Regions from separate parts of the Arthrobacter sp. NPDC055585 genome, predicted to be linked through region 2. Evidence: riboswitches for the same ligand, from Rfam matches in the RefSeq annotation. Region 2 holds a riboswitch; each other region holds the start of a gene.
The links. Region 2 has a riboswitch for S-adenosylmethionine ahead of ACWGQ2_RS11055 (methionine ABC transporter ATP-binding protein). Riboswitches for the same ligand answer to the same signal wherever they lie in the genome.

Region 1: linked by a shared signal. The riboswitch ahead of ACWGQ2_RS00140 (bifunctional o-acetylhomoserine/o-acetylserine sulfhydrylase) and the one ahead of ACWGQ2_RS11055 (methionine ABC transporter ATP-binding protein) in region 2 are both predicted to bind S-adenosylmethionine.
Region 3: linked by a shared signal. The riboswitch ahead of ACWGQ2_RS05550 (hypothetical protein) and the one ahead of ACWGQ2_RS11055 (methionine ABC transporter ATP-binding protein) in region 2 are both predicted to bind S-adenosylmethionine.

What each region holds. Positions count from the first base shown of each region.
Region 1 is NZ_JBSHIT010000001.1:27,783-33,516, reverse strand. Features, by position in the region: gene ACWGQ2_RS00160 (CPBP family intramembrane glutamic endopeptidase) at 1-605, shown strand, start outside; gene ACWGQ2_RS00155 (glycoside hydrolase family 2 protein) at 589-2,406, shown strand; gene ACWGQ2_RS00150 (hypothetical protein) at 2,472-3,428, opposite strand; gene ACWGQ2_RS00145 (VOC family protein) at 3,557-4,198, opposite strand; SAM riboswitch class IV at 4,323-4,439, shown strand; gene ACWGQ2_RS00140 (bifunctional o-acetylhomoserine/o-acetylserine sulfhydrylase) at 4,505-5,734, shown strand, end outside.
Region 2 is NZ_JBSHIT010000005.1:261,590-267,323, reverse strand. Features, by position in the region: gene ACWGQ2_RS11070 (acyl-CoA dehydrogenase family protein) at 1-765, opposite strand, end outside; gene ACWGQ2_RS11065 (LLM class flavin-dependent oxidoreductase) at 762-2,180, opposite strand; gene ACWGQ2_RS11060 (methionine ABC transporter permease) at 2,201-2,866, opposite strand; gene ACWGQ2_RS11055 (methionine ABC transporter ATP-binding protein) at 2,859-3,650, opposite strand; SAM riboswitch class I at 3,757-3,862, opposite strand; gene ACWGQ2_RS11050 (DUF6434 domain-containing protein) at 4,073-4,624, shown strand; gene ACWGQ2_RS11045 (SDR family oxidoreductase) at 4,628-5,389, opposite strand; gene ACWGQ2_RS11040 (CoA-binding protein) at 5,408-5,734, opposite strand, start outside.
Region 3 is NZ_JBSHIT010000002.1:368,839-374,572, forward strand. Features, by position in the region: gene paaZ (phenylacetic acid degradation bifunctional protein PaaZ) at 1-1,576, opposite strand, end outside; gene ACWGQ2_RS05545 (SGNH/GDSL hydrolase family protein) at 1,855-2,832, shown strand; SAM riboswitch class IV at 2,973-3,106, shown strand; gene ACWGQ2_RS05550 (hypothetical protein) at 3,122-3,508, shown strand; gene ACWGQ2_RS05555 (tyrosine-protein phosphatase) at 3,570-4,316, opposite strand; gene ACWGQ2_RS05560 (MerR family transcriptional regulator) at 4,412-5,215, shown strand; gene ACWGQ2_RS05565 (hypothetical protein) at 5,259-5,734, shown strand, end outside.

The sequences.
Region 1 (5,734 bases), on a different contig from region 2:
CGGTCCTTGATGACAGTCCCGTCTTTGACCTCGTCTACCAGCTGCTGGGCATCTTCTTCTCCCTTGTCCCGGTGGCGCTGGTGCTCTTCCTGCTCACAGAGCCGGGCCGTTCAGCGTTCCGCCGCATCGGATTTACGTTCTCCCGGCCGGTACTGGACTTCGGGCTCGGTTTCGCCCTGGCGGCCGTGATCGGCGCGGGCACGCTAGGCGTCTACGCCGCGGGCCGCGCGATGGGCATTACCACTGCCATTGTCCCCGCCGCGCTGGACACCTACTGGTGGACCCTTCCGGTGCTGGTGCTTTCGGCGATGCGGCACGCTGTCCTGGAAGAGGTCATTGTGGTGGGCTACCTCTTCACCCGGCTGCGCGCGCTCGGCTGGTCCGTGCCGGCCATGATCCTCACCAGCGCCCTCATCCGGGCCAGCTACCACCTGTACCAGGGGATCGGCCCCGGAATTGGCAATTTCCTGATGGGGCTGCTGTTCGGCTACGCCTACTACAAGACGAAGCGTGTGATGCCGCTGGTTATCGCCCACGCCGTCGTGGACATCGCCGGGTTCGTGGGGTTTGCCCTGTTCGGATCCGCCATTGGAATTGGAGACTGACGCCTCGATGGCACTGCTGACACCCTGGGGCGAAGCCCTGGACCCGGAGAACGTGCTGCCCGAATACCCACGGCCGCAGCTGGTCCGCGGGAACTGGTTGAACCTCAACGGATACTGGGACTACGCCATCACTTCCGCGCGCCAGACCGATCCGCCGCAGTCCTGGGACGGCCGGATCCTGGTGCCGTTCTCGCCCGAGGCGCCGCTCTCCGGCGTCGGGCGCCAGCTGCAGCCCGACCAAGCGCTCTGGTACCGGCGCACCTTCACTGTTCCTGACGGGCCGGACGGGCGCGTGCTGCTGCACTTTGGGGCGGTGGACCAGTCCTGCACCGTGACGGTCAACGGGCAGCCGGCAGGGACGCACGACGGCGGCTACCTCCCCTTTACCCTGGACATCACCGCGCTGCTCGACGCCGGTTCCGCCGAGCAGGAGCTTCTGGTGCGGGTGCTCGATGCCACCGACACCAACGGGGCGTCCCGCGGCAAGCAGAAGCTGGAACGCGGCGGCATCTGGTACACGGCACAGTCCGGAATCTGGCAGACCGTCTGGCTTGAACGCGTGCCTCAAACCTGGATCCGGGACGTGGTGCTGACGCCGCTGGAGACACTCGACGGCGTCGAAATCACCGTGCTCGCCGGCGGTGCGCTGTCCAGCGGCTCCGCCGGCGCAGCAGAAGCGGTGGTCTTCGCCGACGGCGCTGAGGTGGCTTCAGCCCCGTTAGTTCCCGGCGTGCCGTTCCGGTTGGGCCTGCCGGAGCCGCGGCTGTGGAGCCCGGAGGATCCGTTCCTGTATGACGTCCGGGTGCGGCTCGGAGCTGACGAAGTCCAGACGTATTTTGGTCTGCGCACCTTTGGAGCCGGGACCGATTCCTCCGGCCATCAGCGGCTGCTGCTCAACGGCAAGCCGTACCTGCACCTCGGCCTGCTGGACCAGGGCTACTGGCCGGACGGGCTGTACACGCCGCCGTCGGACGAGGCATTGGTGTTCGACATCCAGACTGCCAAGGACCTCGGCTTCACCATGCTGCGCAAGCACATCAAGATCGAGCCGCTGCGCTGGTACCACCATTGCGACCGGCTGGGCATGCTGGTGTGGCAGGACCTGGTCAACGGCGGAATGGGGGAGGGCCGGGCACCTGAGCCCGTACCGCTGCCGGGCCGTGGCAGCCGCAGCGACCGTCGGTACGCCAAATTCGGCCGCAGCGACGCCGCCGGACGGGACGCCTTCCGGCGGGAGATGCGGGAAACCGCCGACCTGCTGCGCAGCGTCCCCAGCATCGCGCTCTGGGTGCCGTTCAACGAGGGTTGGGGCCAGTTCGACGCTGCGGACATCGCCCCCGAGCTCCGGAAGCTTGACCCCACGCGCCTCATCGACCATGCCAGCGGCTGGCACGACCAGGGCGCCGGTGATGCCAAGAGCCTGCACGTCTATGCGGTGCCGTTCCGGATCCGCCGGCGCTGGCAGCGCGACCCGAGGGCGATCGTGCTCTCCGAGTACGGCGGCTTCAGCCTTCCCCTGGACGGGTATACCTGGAACAGCAAGGTCTTTGGCTACGGCAAGACCCTGCACACCCGGGCCGAGCTGGAGCGGGCGTACACCTCGCTGCACCGCACCCAGATTGAGCCGGCGCTGCGGGAAGGCCTTGCCGCCACCGTCTACACCCAGCTCACCGACGTCGAGGATGAGGTCAACGGCCTGCTCACCTACGATCGGAAGGTGCTCAAGGTTGATCCGGAGGCTGTCCGCGCGCTGAACGCTGACCTTGTCCGTGCCTTCCGCGGGGACCGCTCCGCTTTGTAAGATCGCTCCACTTTGTGAAATCGCTCCGCCGCGCCGCGGAGCGATCTGCACAAAGCGGAGCGAACTCAGCTTCGGCGAGAACGCGGCCGGCCCGGGAGCGGCAGGCCAGCCCGCAGGAGCCGCTGCACCAGGGACTCCGGATGCGATGCGGGTCTCGAGATGTCGGCCCAGGACCAGCGGACAAAGCCCACGCCCGTGGCCCGGATGGCATCCTCGCGGCGTTTCTCCTTCATCAGGATGTCCCATTGCGGTGGAACCGCGGGGTTGCCCCGGCCGTACTTCAAGGCGCCGTCGAACTCTCCAACCAGGCTCTGCTCCGGCCAGAAGAAGTCGGCGCGGAAACGTCCTGCTGCAGTAACGAATTCATGTTGCAGGTCAGGCGCAGGGAATCCCTGCCTGAACATGACCGCCCGGGAGTAGGATTCGCCGGCCGACTCGGAACGCGCATCGGCAAAGCCAATCACGCGCACGGCACGGTTCAGCCTGCTCTTGTTCGGAAGGTTTTCCGCCAGCCGCAGCAGATGTTCTTTGCTGTAGCAGGGCAGCCCACGGGCCGGAGCGCTCCGCAGCACCTTGTCCAAAGCAGGAACCGCTGCCTCGAAGTCCAGGTACGCGGCTATGTCCAGGGCGGTCTGGGTACGTGACGTCATGCTCACGCCGGAGACCGCGTCGAGGGGTTCAAGCAGGTTCCTGACCGTCCACCGGATCCCTGCACGACGTCGGCCGTGGGAGGGGGCTTCGGCCAGGAGGAGCACCTCGGATGGAAGTTGAAGAAGGGGCATTCCCCACATGACGGCTGCAGATTCCTGCACAGGGATCCGGCGTTCCTGACCCTGGGCAACTGCTGCGCGGACCCGGACGCGTTCGCGTTCCCACGGCGCCAGTCCGTGCCAGGTTTCAGCATCGACATAGACCCCGGTGCGCAACCGCACGATGCTGCCCCTCCGGCAACTTTCGGCAAGGAGGTATCGGCCGGCCCCATAGGCATCGGCATCGGCAGTGAAAATCAACTCGGGTTCCATGCCCCAATAGTTGGAGACGCAGCGGCTAGGTCGTGGGGAGGGACCCCAATATGTGGAAAAGCTCCGGCTTGGGAGAAATCGTCCCCGGCGTACCGGAGCGATTTCCCAAACCGGAGCGAATCCGGAAACTAGATCTCGACGAGACCCTTCTCAGTGGCAAAGGTGACGGACATGATGCCGGGGGTGCCCTTGGGGGAGACCCAGGTGACGTCCACGGACTCCAGGGGCCTCTCAACCGGCATACCCAGCCACTCGGTCACCCGTGCGGCAGACCCGGCAATGGTGAGCGACTGCAGCGAGACAGTGCCTTCGAAGGCACGCGAGGGGTGGAGGTCGGCCTTGTCTTCATCCCAGCGCAGCATGTAGGGAACCTGCGGGTCCGCGATCAGGCCGTTGATGCCGATCTGACGCCAGGTGAGTTCCTGCCCGTCGGGGAACTTGCGGTTGCCGGGAACGGAGGCGCGGCCAAGGCGTTCTTCAAAGGGAGCCAGGTCCTCAACGGCAACACACCAGCCCATCCAGCCGCCTCCGGCTTCGGAGCGTGCACGGACGGCCTGCCCAAAGGGAGCCTTGTCCGATGCGGGATGATTCAGTACTTCAACAACCTCAACATACTGGTGGTTGGCCAGCGGGAGGATCATGTTGCGGGTACCAAAACGGGGGTGGACTCCGCCCTTGACGAAGTCGGTTCCCAGGGCAGCAGCAATGCGTTCCGTGGTGGCCAGCAGGCCGTCGGATTCGCAGGCGTAAGAGACGTGATCCAGGCGCATGCGAACATCTTGGCACGTTGTGACCTGTGTCTCGACTAAGGCAAGCCTAAGGAGCGTAATGAGCAACTTTCACGCTGCGTCATATGGGTTGCGCAACAGCGGGAGCGTTGGTTCTATAGGTACAGGTCATGAGTGCCAGCAGATAGCCCCGGCTTGCTGGCCGGCAACCCTCCAACCGCGGTGGGGTGCCCCGGGTGAAGACCTGGCCGTACGCAAACAGGCGTACCGGCAAGCGCGGGCCACACGTGTCGCTCCGGAGTATCCCGGACCCGACCCTGTGGGGCCCCTGGTCATAAAGGGAGCACAATGTCTGCCAACTGGTCCTTCGAAACCCGCCAGATCCATGCAGGTCAGGAGCCCGACGCCGTAACCGGTGCCCGCGCCCTGCCCATCTACCAAACCTCGTCCTTCGTCTTCCCCAGCGCCGAAGCGGCAGCGAACCGGTTTGCGCTGGCCGAACTGGAGCCGATCTACACCCGAATCGGCAACCCCACCCAGGAAGCCGTCGAGAACCGGATCGCCTCCCTGGAAGGCGGCCTTGGAGCCCTGCTACTCGCCTCCGGCCAGGCCGCCGAGACCTACGCCATCCTCAACCTCGCCCAGGCTGGGGACCACATTGTGGCCAGCCCCAGCCTCTACGGCGGAACCTACAACCTCTTCAAGCACACGCTGAAGAAGTTCGGAATCGACGTCAGCTTCGTCGCGGACCCGGACAACCTGGACCAGTGGCGGGAAGCAGTCCGCCCCAACACCAAGGCCTTCTTCGGCGAAGTGGTGTCCAACCCCCGCCAGGACGTCCTGGACATCGAGGGGATCTCCGCCGTCGCCCATGAGGCCGGGATCCCGCTGATCGTGGACAACACCCTGTCCACGCCGTACCTGATCCGGCCCATCGAATGGGGCGCTGACATTGTGGTGCATTCAGCCACCAAGTACCTGGGCGGGCACGGCACCGTGATTGCCGGCGTGATCGTGGACTCGGGCAACTTCGACTTCGGCGCCGACCCGGAGAAGTTCCCGGGCTTCAACACCCCGGATGAGAGCTACAACGGGCTGGTCTACGCCCGCGACCTGGGCGCCAACGGCGTCCTCGGCGCGAACCTGGCCTACATCCTCAAGGCGCGGGTTCAGCTGCTCCGCGACCTGGGCTCTGCGCTCTCCCCGTTCAATGCCTTCCTCCTGGCCCAGGGACTGGAGACCCTGAGCCTGCGCGTGGAGCGGCACGTTGAAAACGCCGTCGCCGTGGCGCGCTGGCTGGAAGCGCACGACGACGTCATTTCCGTTGCGTATGCAGGGCTGGAGTCGAGCCCCTGGTACGAACGGGGACGCAAGTACGGCCCACGCGGTACCGGAGCGATCGTGTCCTTCGAAATCGAGGGCGGAGTCGAGGCCGGCAAGCGCTTTGTGGACGGCCTGGAGCTGCACTCCCACGTGGCGAACGTGGGCGACGTGCGCTCACTGGTGATCCATCCGGCGTCGACGACGCACAGCCAGCTCGGTGCGGAAGCACAGGCAGCGGCCGGCGTCAGCCCGGGA
Region 2 (5,734 bases):
TCCTTCCGCGGCGGCGAGGTAGGCGTGGGCGAAGAGCAGCTGGAAGGCCGGGGTGGTGAGCACCTGGTGCGGGCTGCGTTCGCCGTCGTGCGCTCCCAGATTGGTGATTACTGCCGTGTCCGGAACAAACACGTCCCGGAACTCGATGGTGTTGGTGGCGGTGAGTCGGGAACCCAGGACGTCCCAGTCGTCGTGGCGGACAACGCCCTCGGAAGCCGTGTCGATGATCAGCGCCAGCCGGTCACCGCCGTCGAGCACTGCCCGGCCGTAGACCCTCTCCGCCACCCGGCTGCCGGTGGAGAACGGCTTTTTGCCGGTCACGAGGTATCCGCCGCCGGTGCGGACGGCAGCGGCCTGCGGTCCCTGCGGCGTTCCGGTGGAGGACCAGAGCCACTGCTGCGCCAGGCACTCGTCCGCCAGTTCCTGCCCGCGTGCCTCATCCAGGTCGATGTAGGGGAAGGACTGGAAAATGTAGTGATAACCCAGCAGCTGGCCGATCGAGTTATCCGCCCGGGCCACCCGCTGCACGATTTCGAAGACGGTGCTCCAGTCGATTCCGGCGCCGCCGAAGCGGGCAGGAATGGTCAGCGGCAGCAGCCCGGACCGGCGCAGGATTTCGACTTCCGTGAACGGCGGTTTGTTCGCGGCATCGCGTTCGAGTGCATCGGCGCCGAGGATGGCGGCTACCTCGTCGGCGACGGCGAACCAGCGGGCCGCTTCCGGGGCGGGATTGTGGCCGTAGCGGGTGAGCAGGCTGGCGGTCATCGGGTGGCTCCTGAGGGTGCAAGGGTGTTTGTGAAGGCGCCGCGGAACTGTGCGGCCCGGTGCCGGTCGTTGAGCAGCGGGCCGGCTCCGAAGAGCTTTTCGCGCAGCGTGCCGGGGGCGTATTCGCTCTGGGCCAGACCGCGGCGGCGCAGTTCCGGCAGTACCCCGTCGATGAAGTCCGTGTAGGAACCGGGCAGGATGCCGTTGATGATGTTGACGCCGTCCACTCCGGCATCCTGCCAGCGCTCAAGCTCATCGGCGATTTGCTCCGGGGTTCCGGTGATCTGCTGCGCTTCAGTGCGGTACCGGGCGACGTCGGCCAGGGTGGGGTTCCCGCCCGGGGTGGAGTCGATGATCGCCTGCAGCACGCCGCGGCCGCCTTCGGTCTGCACCTCGCCCAGTGGGGTGTCCAGGTCCAATCCGCCGAGGTCGACCCCCAGGCCGCCGCCAATGTGCGCGATCACGGCATCGAGGTCCAGGTACTCGTCCAGCTCAGCTTTTTTACGCTGCGCCTCGGCTTCGGTACCGCCCACCACAAAGGACAGGCCGGTGAACACCTTGATGTCCCCGGGCAGCCGCCCGGCATCGACGGCGCGTGCCCGGACCCCGGCGGCTACCTTCGCGGCATGGGCGGGGTTGGGCGCAAAAATGAACGTGGCTTCGGCGTTGGCTGCGGCGAACTGCTGCCCGCGGCCGGAGCTGCCGGCCTGGAAGAGCACCGGAGTGCGCTGCGGAGAGGGTGAACTCAGGTGCGGTCCGTCGATCGAGTACCATTCGCCGCGGTGATGGATCTTGTGGACCTTGTCCGGGTCCGTGTGCAGGCCGCTGGCCTTGTCCTGGACCAGCGCGCCGTCGTCCCAGGATCCTTCCCAGAGCTTGTAGACGGCGTCGGTGTATTCATCCGCCCAGTCATACCGGCGGTCGTGCCCGGTGAGGCCGTCGCCGTCGAAGTTGCGGTGCGCGTTCTCCAGCACGGAGGTGACGATGTTCCAGCCGGCCCGGCCGCCGGAGAGGTGGTCCAGCGTGGACATCTGCCGGGCGAACTGGAAGGGATGGCTCTGCACCACGGACGACGTCGCGGCCAGCCCAATCTCACGGGTGGCACCGGAGAGCGCGGCGAGCAGCAGCAGCGGATCGTTGGCGGGCACCTGCAGACCGCGGCGCACGTGGGAGGCCCACCCGCCGTCGTGGTTGCCGTACAGTCCAACGACGTCGGCGAAGAACAGCGCGTCGAACTTCGCGTCTTCCAGCTGGCGGGCCAGGTCCGTCCAGAAGGACAGTTCGTTGAAGCGATGCTGTTCGGCGTCGGGGTGGCGCCACTGGCCACCGCGGATGTGGCTGGTGGTGTTCATCAGGAAGGCGTTCAGCAGCAAGCGCGGACGCGGACCTACAAAGCGGGTACTGGGAATAGTCATGGCAAAGCTTTCGATAGAAGTCAGAGGCGCTTGTCAGCGCGGCGGGAGAGCCAGGAACCGCCCAGCTGCACGGCCTGCACCAGCAGGACCATCAGCACAATCGCGGTGAGCATCAGCCCGGTTTCGTAGCGGTAGTAGCCGTACCGGATGGCGAAGTCGCCGATTCCGCCACCGCCCACCAGTCCCGCCATCGCGGAGTAGGAGATGAAGCTGACGGTCATGATGGTGACGGAACTGATGAGCGCCGGACGCGCCTCGACCAGCAGGACGTCGCGCACAATCTGCCCGCGGGTAGCTCCCATGGAGCGGGCCGCTTCCACCACGCCCCCGCCCAGAGCGGTGATGTTCTGCTCCACGAACCGGGCGAAGTACGGAATCGCGTTGATGGTCAGCGGCACGATCACAGCTGCGGTGCCGATGGTGGTTCCCACCACAAACCGGGTGAACGGGATGATCGCGATCAGCAGGATCAGGAAGGGGAAGGACCGCACCAGGTTCACCAGTGAGTCCAGTACCCGGTGCAGCCGGGGTTTGTGACCCAGCCCGTCCGGTCCCAGAGTGTAGAGCAGGACGCCCAGCGGGGTGCCGATCAGCACCGCCAGCGGAATGGCGACCAGCAGCATGGTGCCGGTCTGGCCCAGGGCGGCAAGCAGTTCCGGCCAGACTTCGGCAATGCGCTCAAGCAACGCGGGCTCCTTCCCGGCGGTCCGCACGATCCAGGGTGATTTCATCCGAGATCAGGTACCGGCCAATGGCGGTGGCCGGCGTGAAGCCTGGCCGGTTCAGCTCTGCGAGCGCGAACTGTTCAACCACCCGGCCTTCCTCCATGACAGCCACGTTGTCAGCGATGGCCTTGATGACGTTCATTTCATGGGTGACCACCACAATCGTGATGCCGAACCGTGCGTTGACGTCGCTGAGGTACTGCAGCACCGAGGCGGTGGTCCGGGGGTCGACGGCGGAGGTCGGCTCGTCGCACAGCAGCACCTTGGGCCGGGTGGCCAGGGCGCGGGCGATGGCCACCCGCTGCTTCTGCCCGCCGGAGAGTTTGGCCGGGTAGGTGCCGGCCTTCTCCGAGAGGTCGACGACGGCGAGCGCCTCCAGTGCGCGGGTGCGGCGTTCGGAAGCACTCTTCACGCCGGCGAACTTCAGCGAGAGTTCAACGTTCTGCGCAGCAGTGCGGTTGTTCAGCAGGTTGAAGTGCTGGAAGATCATTCCGATCTCATGCCGCGCGGCGCGCAGTTCTGCGTCCGCCAGGCCGGTCAGGTCCGTTCCGTCCACCAGGACCCGTCCGGAGGTGGGCCGTTCAAGCAGGTTGATGTTGCGCAGCAGGGTGGACTTCCCGGCGCCGGAGAACCCGATGATGCCCTGGATGCTGCCCTTGGGTATTTCGAGGCTGACGCTGTCCACGGCCATAAAGGCGGATTCACCGCCTCCAAAGACGGTGGAGACGTTTTCAATTCTGATCATGCTGTCCTCCTGAGGTCTAAACCCGGGAAGAGGGGCACGCAGCGGTCCCCGGTCTGCGCCCGTGCAGCAAGGCACGGGTGCAGCGGACCGGATTAGAGCAGGTGCTTCTCCATCGGTCCTGGCGGTAGCACCCTTCTTCGGCGGGGTTAGCCCGCGGAAGGGGGTTGCTGCGGCGTCACGGAGCCAGGTCTCTCAGCCGCTCTGGATGGTTACGGCACTATCTAAACCGGCTGCACCCCGTGAGGGCCAGAACATTTCCCTGTGCGGCCCTATGCGTCGGTACGTAACGCGGCACTGCGTCACAATCCGTTTTGTTACGCCGTGCCGGACGAATGCAGCCACGGTCCCGTGCCAATTCAAACGGAGGGTCCGTCCGCGGCGCGGGAGCACCGATTACCTGGCGGATCCGAGAAGATGGGACCGTGACCCTTCCGGAACGCCCTGCCCTCTCTTCCTCCCTCGGTGCAGGCGAATTCCGCCGCTGGTACTGGCTGAAGGAGGAGCTGCAGGCGTTTGCCCGCGCGCAGCAGATCCCGGCCGGAGGTTCCAAGGAACTGCTGGCCGAACGGATTGCCGCGTTCCTGGCAGGCGGGCCGCTTCCGGCCCCTGCTGCGAAGCCCCGAAGCTGCCAACAGCGGCTTGTTCCTCCGCTGACTATCCACACGGTGGTTCCGGCCGGGCACCCCTGTAGCCAGGTGCTGCGGGAGTTCTTCGTCAACGCCCTCGGGCCGGGTTTCCGCTTTGATGCGCCCATGCGTGAGTTCTTCGCCGCCAATGACGGGACGGCTACACTGGCTGCTGCATTGGATCACTGGCACGCCACACGAGCGGCTGCCGCCCGGCCGATCGGCCCGCAGTTCGAGCTGAACCGCTTCGCGCGGGACTGGCACGCTACACATCCCGGCGGCACCAGGGACCAGATGCTCGCAGCTTGGAAACTACACCGCTCCCTCCCCGCTGATCAGCGAGGCTAGGCCCTAGCGGCTGCCGATCGCAGCCAGTTCTTCCCGGATGTTTTCCGGCTCTTCCTCCAACGGCATGTTCAGATCGTCCTGCACTCCGTCCAGGGTGCCCGGCGGGTCAGCCTGCAGCGGTTCGAAGAAGGCTTCGAAATCGGTGACCGGCTCTCCGTCCCCGGCGATAAGTTCAAGGGTCTTGCCCAGGGCTTCATCCGAGGAAAGGGCCTGCACCAGTACCTGCGCAATCTGGGTGCGGGCGATGCCGCCGTCAGCCGGGGTGCCGGTTCGCCGCCGGTCTCCCTGCAGCGCTACTTCCCGGTCCTGGCCGGGCTCGTTGTAGTCGAACCAGCCGGGCCGGATGATGGTGTACGGCAGTCCGCTGGCGCGGAGCAGGCGTTCGGACCGCCGTTTCCAGTCCACCAGGGTGCCGAAGGCCGTCCTGTTGGTCAGGCCGATGGCCGTCATCAGCACCACCCGGACACGGCGTCCGTGCAGTGCCAGCAGGACGTTCCGCACGCCGTCGTAATCCACCGCCTGCGGGTCTTCTCCGCCGTTGGCGCCGTGCGTGAAGATAATGGCATCCACGCCGTCGACCGCTTTGGCGAGGGTCGCGGGCCGGGTGACGTCACCTTCCACCACTTCGGCCTCCGGCGGCAGTACTTGAGCTGCCTTGAGCGGACTGCGGGCCAGCGCACGGACGGTATACCCCTTCCGGACGGCCTCCTGGACAACCAGCCGGCCAATTCCGCCGGTCGCGCCCACCACCAGTACAGTGCTCATTCCGGCCTCCCTGGCCTTTTAGAGTCCAAACCTCCCGGCTTCGATCACCGGGCAGGTGTCCATAACGACGTCGAGGCCAGCGGCTGCGGCACGCTGCGCTGCCCCTTCATCCACCACACCCAGCTGCAGCCAGACGGCCTTGGCACCAATTTCGATGGCCTGGTCCACGATGTTCCCCACTTTGGCGGAGTTCACGAAGCAGTCCACCACGTCCACCGGGCCGGGTATCTCCGAGAGCCGGGTATAGCCCTTATTGCCCTGCACTGCCTCGCCGGAAAGATTGACGGGGATAATTTCCATGCCCAGGGAATCCTGCACAAACCGGGAAACACCCACAGCGGGGCG
Region 3 (5,734 bases), on a different contig from region 2:
TGTTCGGCGAGCCCTGAATGGCGGTGCGCTGCATGTGGTGCTTGACGGCGCGGATGCCGCCGAGCTCTTCGCCGCCGCCGGCGCGGCCGGGTCCGCCGTGGACCAGGTGCGGCACGGGCGAGCCGTGGCCGGTAGAGCTGCGGGCGGTCTCGCGGTTGAGCACGTGCACACGGCCGTGGTGGCCGGCGATGCCGGTGACAACCTCGCGGACGGTTGCCGGGTCGTTGCTGCAGACGGTGGCAACCAGCGAGCCGCCGCCCATCGCAGCCAGACGCACGGCGTCGGCGGTGTCTTCGTAGCCCACCACAGAGGAAACCGGGCCGAAGGCTTCCACCGAGTGCAGCGCCTCAGCCTCGGGGTTGTCCCAGGTCAGCAGTACCGGCGCCATGAAAGCACCGTCTTCGGCGACCCCGCGGCTGCCGTCTGCCTGCACGGTTTCCGGGGCCTCCAGGCTGCCGAACGCGATCTTCGCGCCGGCATCGAGGAGGGTCTGCACGGAAGAGCGGACGCCGTCGCGCTGCTCCACCGATGCCAGCGCGCCCATGGTGACGCCTTCTGCGCGGGGGTCGCCGAGCACAACACGTTCTTCAATGCGCTTGGCAGCGGCAGCAACGACGTCGTTCACCAGTGCCTTGGGCACAATGGCGCGGCGGATGGAGGTGCACTTCTGGCCGGCCTTGACCGTCATTTCGGTGACCAGCGACTTCACGTACGCGTCGAACTCCGGGGTGCCGGGAAGAGCGTCCGGCCCCAGGATGGAGGCGTTCAGCGAGTCAGTTTCGCTGGTGAAGCGCACGCCGCCTTCGACGACGTTGGTGTGGTTCTTCAGCTTGTTGGCGGTCGACGCCGAGCCGGTGAAGGAGACCATGTCCCGGTAGTCGAGGTGGTCCAGCAGGTCCCGTGCGGATCCGGAGATCAGCTGGAGCGAACCGGCGGGCAGGATGCCGGATTCGATCATCATGCGCACGGCGGCTTCGGTGAGGTAGCCGGTGGGGGTGGCGGGCTTCACGATGGTGGGGACGCCGGCGAGGAAAGCCGGGGCGAACTTCTCCAGCATGCCCCAGACCGGGAAGTTGAAGGCGTTGATCTGCACGGCGACGCCCGGGATGGACGTGTAGACGTGCTCGCCGATGAAGGAGCCGTCCTTGGACAGCACCTCGGCGGTTCCGTCGATCACCACGGTGGAGTTCGGCAGTTCGCGCCGGCCCTTGGAGCCGAAGGTGAAGAGCACGCCGATGCCGCCGTCGATGTCCACGAGGGAGTCGATCTTGGTGGCGCCGGTCCGGGCGGAGATTTCGTAGAGTTCCGGACGGCGGCCGTTGAGGTACTGGGCCAGTTCCTTCAGCTTGAGCGCGCGCTGGTGGAAGGTGAGGCCGGCCAGTCCGCGGTGGCCCACGGTGCGGCCATGCTCGACGGCGGCAGCCGTGTCCAGTCCGTCGGTGCTGACCAGGGCGAGCAGTTCGCCGGTGGAGGCATCGCGGACTTCGGCGGAGCTGGCGGAGGTGTTCTCCGGGGTCCACCATTCGTCCTGGACGAAACTGGGGACGACTTGCACGTCTATGGCGGTTGAGGTCATCTTTGACGGACCCTTTCGATACTGGACGTTCGTTTGCCAGTCCGGGCCGGTTCCGCTGGCCGCAGCTGCGGCGCAGGCCGATAACTGACCGGACGGTCGGTAATGAATCCAGCCTACATGAGAGTGCCGTGCGGCACATCACCCGGACCTGAGCTGTCCTAACATTTCGCCTGCGGGCAGCGCCTGGCAGCGTTCATGTTCCGCCGTCGAAGCCCGGCCGTTACCGTGTTCCGTTACGCAGCACTGCACTGCGGACAACGACGGCGGAAGGCAAGGACATGTTCCGGTTGCGCAAGTGGGGGCGGGCAGCGGCACTGCTGTCCGCGGGAATCCTGCTCACGGGAGGATCCCTGGTGCTGCCTGCGGCCGGTGCGGCTGCTGAGGCTCCGCCGGGCTGGACCGCGGCCGGGTCCGGTGCAGACCGGGACCGCGGACACCATGGACCCAACAAAGGATGGGACCGCGGGCACAAGAGGACTGTCGACTACGTGGCGCTCGGGGATTCGTATGCGGCCGGCGTCGGCGGCGGAGCTTTCCTGGATGCCTGCGGCCGGACCGCAGAAGGGTATCCGGCCCTGTTGGATGCACTCCGGAAGGTTGAGCTGGATGCCAATGTGAGTTGCGGCGGTGCTACCGCTGCCAGCACTCCGCCGTCTGCTCCCGCCGGGCCGGTGGACCTGCCGGAGCAAATCGCAGCACTGCAGGCCGCCGGCAGCATCGACCGGAATACCGATCTGGTGACCCTGACCATCGGCGGCAACGACGTCCGTTTCACGGAGGTTGTCGCGGCCTGTGCCGGAGCGGCGCTTCCTGCCACCTGCGGGCCCGCCCTGGCCGCGGCGCAGGCGTACGCCGAAACGACGCTGGCCCCGCAGGTGCGTCAGTCGCTGGAACAGCTGCGGGCCCTGGCTCCGCGGGCCGAGCTGGTGTTGGTGGGCTATCCGCACCTCTTCGACGACGCCGGCGTTCCCGGCCTGCTGACGGCGGAGGCAGCCGGACTGTTCAACGCGGGCACGGATGCGCTGAATGCCGTACTGGCCGCTCAGCTGCCGGACCGGCGGTCCACCTACGTGGACGTGGTGGACGAGTTTGCCGGGCATGGCGTGGGGTCGGCCGATCCGTGGATCATCTTCGGCGATCCCCAGACCAACCTGCATCCGAACGCCACGGGTTACCGCGAGGGATACCTGGCCGCCATCACCGCCGACGTCGACCTGCACCCGGGTGGCGGCCATCCCTGCCGCGGCCGCCGGTGAAGCTGCGCCGGTTTTCCTGGCCACGTACCCCTCTCCCCCGTCGAAAGGCCAGTTACGGCTCTTTTCAGGCCCGAAAAGAGCCGTAACTGGCCTCTCGAGGGATGTACCGGTGTCCCCGGCACCTGCTAACGTAACTACTGCTTCACGAGACATGGCCTCCGCACCTTCCCGGGTGTGGAAAAGCTCCGACTGGCCATGCACCAACCCCAATGTTCGGCGGGTGGTTCGGATGACGAAGCGGCCCGCATCCAACCGGAGCGGGCAAGGACACTCCCACGAAGGACACGCTGTGATTCCCTCCAGTGACCCGCGCTGCACCGCTTTCTACCCCGGCCACAAGATCCACTGGATCCATGGTGGCCGCCTGCTCAGGTTCGACGACTGGATCGACGTCGAGGTCCACGCCGACCCCGAACTCGACCTGATCTACCTGGTCCTCGACGGCGAGCAGCAGCTGATGTGGCACCACGACGTTCCGCTAGTCGCAGAGGCGCTGGCGGCCAGCCCTGGCCAGCCCCAGTGGTGCCAGCGGTACTCCTCGCTGATGGTCCCGGGCGCCTACGAGGGCCGGAACCGGAGCTCTTTTTTCTACTTGGCCACAAATGACAGGGTGGTTCCCTGCCGCGGCCGGGAACCCCGGCGTGACGTGACTATGCAGGATCAGGGCTCGGCGTAGCTCCCCGTCCCATCGAGATGGCAGAAACTGCACGGATGAAGCCTGTATCGAGCAGTTTCTGTCATCTCGGTTCGGGGTCGAGCAGCCGGGACCGGAGCCGGGCGAGCGTTTCCTCCCCTATTCCAGCCCGGCGCAAATAGGCCGCGGCGTCGAAATCCTGCAGGAAACCCAGCAGTTCCCCCTCCGCTGCATCGGCGCGGGCGGCCAGTTCGGCGTCGTCCAGCGGTCGTTCCCGCGGCTGCTGCTGGGTCCGGTGCCAGTCGTTGATGCCGGTCAGGGCGGTTCGGTAGTCGGCGGCGATGTCCGTCGGCTGCACACCGGCCACGCCGAGCAGCAGCGCCGTCACCAGCCCGGTGCGGTCGCGTCCGGCAGAACAGTGGAGCACGACGCCGCCGGGCGGGGCATCCGCGACGGCGGCGGCGATTGCCGCGAACTTCTCCGGCCAGCGGCGCAGGTTCTCCGGATAGAAGCGCGGTGAGCTCATGTACGGGCCGGTCAGCGCGGTGAAGTCCGGGTCATCGGGTTCCTGGGTCGGAAGGTTCACGAACCGGATGCCGTCTACTGCCGACGGCGTCAGCACGGGGTCGGTATCACGCCGGCCGATCTCCGCCGCGTTGCGCAGGTCGATGACGGTGCGGACGCCGGCGTCATGCGCCTGCTGCCAGCCGCGGGCCGTGAGCCATTCGGAGCGGCCCATCCGGTAGATCCGCCCGGGCTGGATGTACCCGTTGACCGCGGGTATTCCGCCCAGGTCCCTCGCGTTAGCGGCGCCGTCCCAGTCCACGCTGCGCTTCCCCGGATTCCTCATGCTTCCAGCCTAGGCGGAGCCGTGCCCCGGCGCGCTGGAGGGCCTCCGCCAGCGATACTTGACTCTGACACTGTGGAAGGCAGGAGAACTGGAGCATGTTATCCATTGGAGCGTTCGCGCAGATCGGCCAGGTTACCCACCGCATGCTGCGGCACTGGGACACCGCCGGGCTGCTTGTGCCCGCCCACGTGGATGAGTTCAGCGGTTACCGTTCCTACGATCCGTCGCAGCTTCAACGGCTGCACCGGATCGTGGCCCTGCGTTCCCTTGGCTTCGGCCTGGACGATATTTCGGCGATGCTCGCTTCCGGGATGGACTCAGGCCGGATCGCCGGCCTGCTTCGTCTGCGGAAGGCGGAGGTCGCGGAAGAGGCGCGGGTAGCGGCGGCACGGCTCATCGACGTCGAGCGCAGGCTCCACCTCATTGAAAAGGAAAATGCCATGGCCCAGATCGAAATCATTGAAAAGCCCCTCCCTGCCATGCGGCTCGCCGCATGCAGCGCCGTAGTGGCCGAGCAGCCCGAGGTTCCCGGCGTCGTCGGGCCGCTCTTCGACAGTGTCGCAGCACTGCTGGCCCCCTCCGGCACGCCGGCCGGGGTTCCGGTGGCGCAGTACGACATGGGAGAGGACGGTATGCGGATCATTGCAGGCTTTGCGAGCTCCGGTCCCATTCCTGACGGCGCCGAGGAAGCCCTGCTGCCCGCTGTTCCAGTTGCCGTGTGCGGAGTTCACCTGGGCTCGATGGAGCACATCGGCGAAAGCTGGCAGGCGGTGCACGCCGAGATCATCGCCCGGGGATTCACGCTCTCAGGCCCGTGCCGTGAGGTGTACCTGCGGTCCGAGTCCGAGGATCAGGCAGATTGGGTGACTGAACTGCAGCAGCCAGTCGCCAGGGCTTAGTCCCGGCTGCATGCCGGCAGCCGCGTCAGCAGAGGAGGTATCGGTGGAGGCAACCGAGATCCGGCTGTGGTGGCTGCCGGTGGGCGCCGGCGGGCACGTGGTGATCCACACCAGCCGGTGGTGGGAGCTTTGGCGTTCCCTGCGGGAGCGGCGGCGCCCCCGGCCGCTGTTCCACTCCGCCTTGGAAATCCTGGCCCCGGACGGTCGCTACGCCGTCGAAATGGCGCCGGCCTGGGGCCGGGGCGCCGGCGGCCCCGGGGTGGTGGCCACGGGCCCGGTCGGCCTCCGGCTGCTGGGACGCTTCGGGCTCTTCCGGTATGAGGTGCGGTGCTGGCGCGACGGGATCATCCCCGACCTCGCGTACGCTCCGGAAGCGCCGGTGGTGTTCAATCTGGCCGCGTCCGACGCCGACGCCCTGCTTGCGCGCGTTCCCCAGGTTCCCCGCCTGGTGTGGGGCGCCAAAATGGCCGACGGCGACATGTGGAACTCGAACTCGCTGGTGTCCTGGCTGCTGCAGAC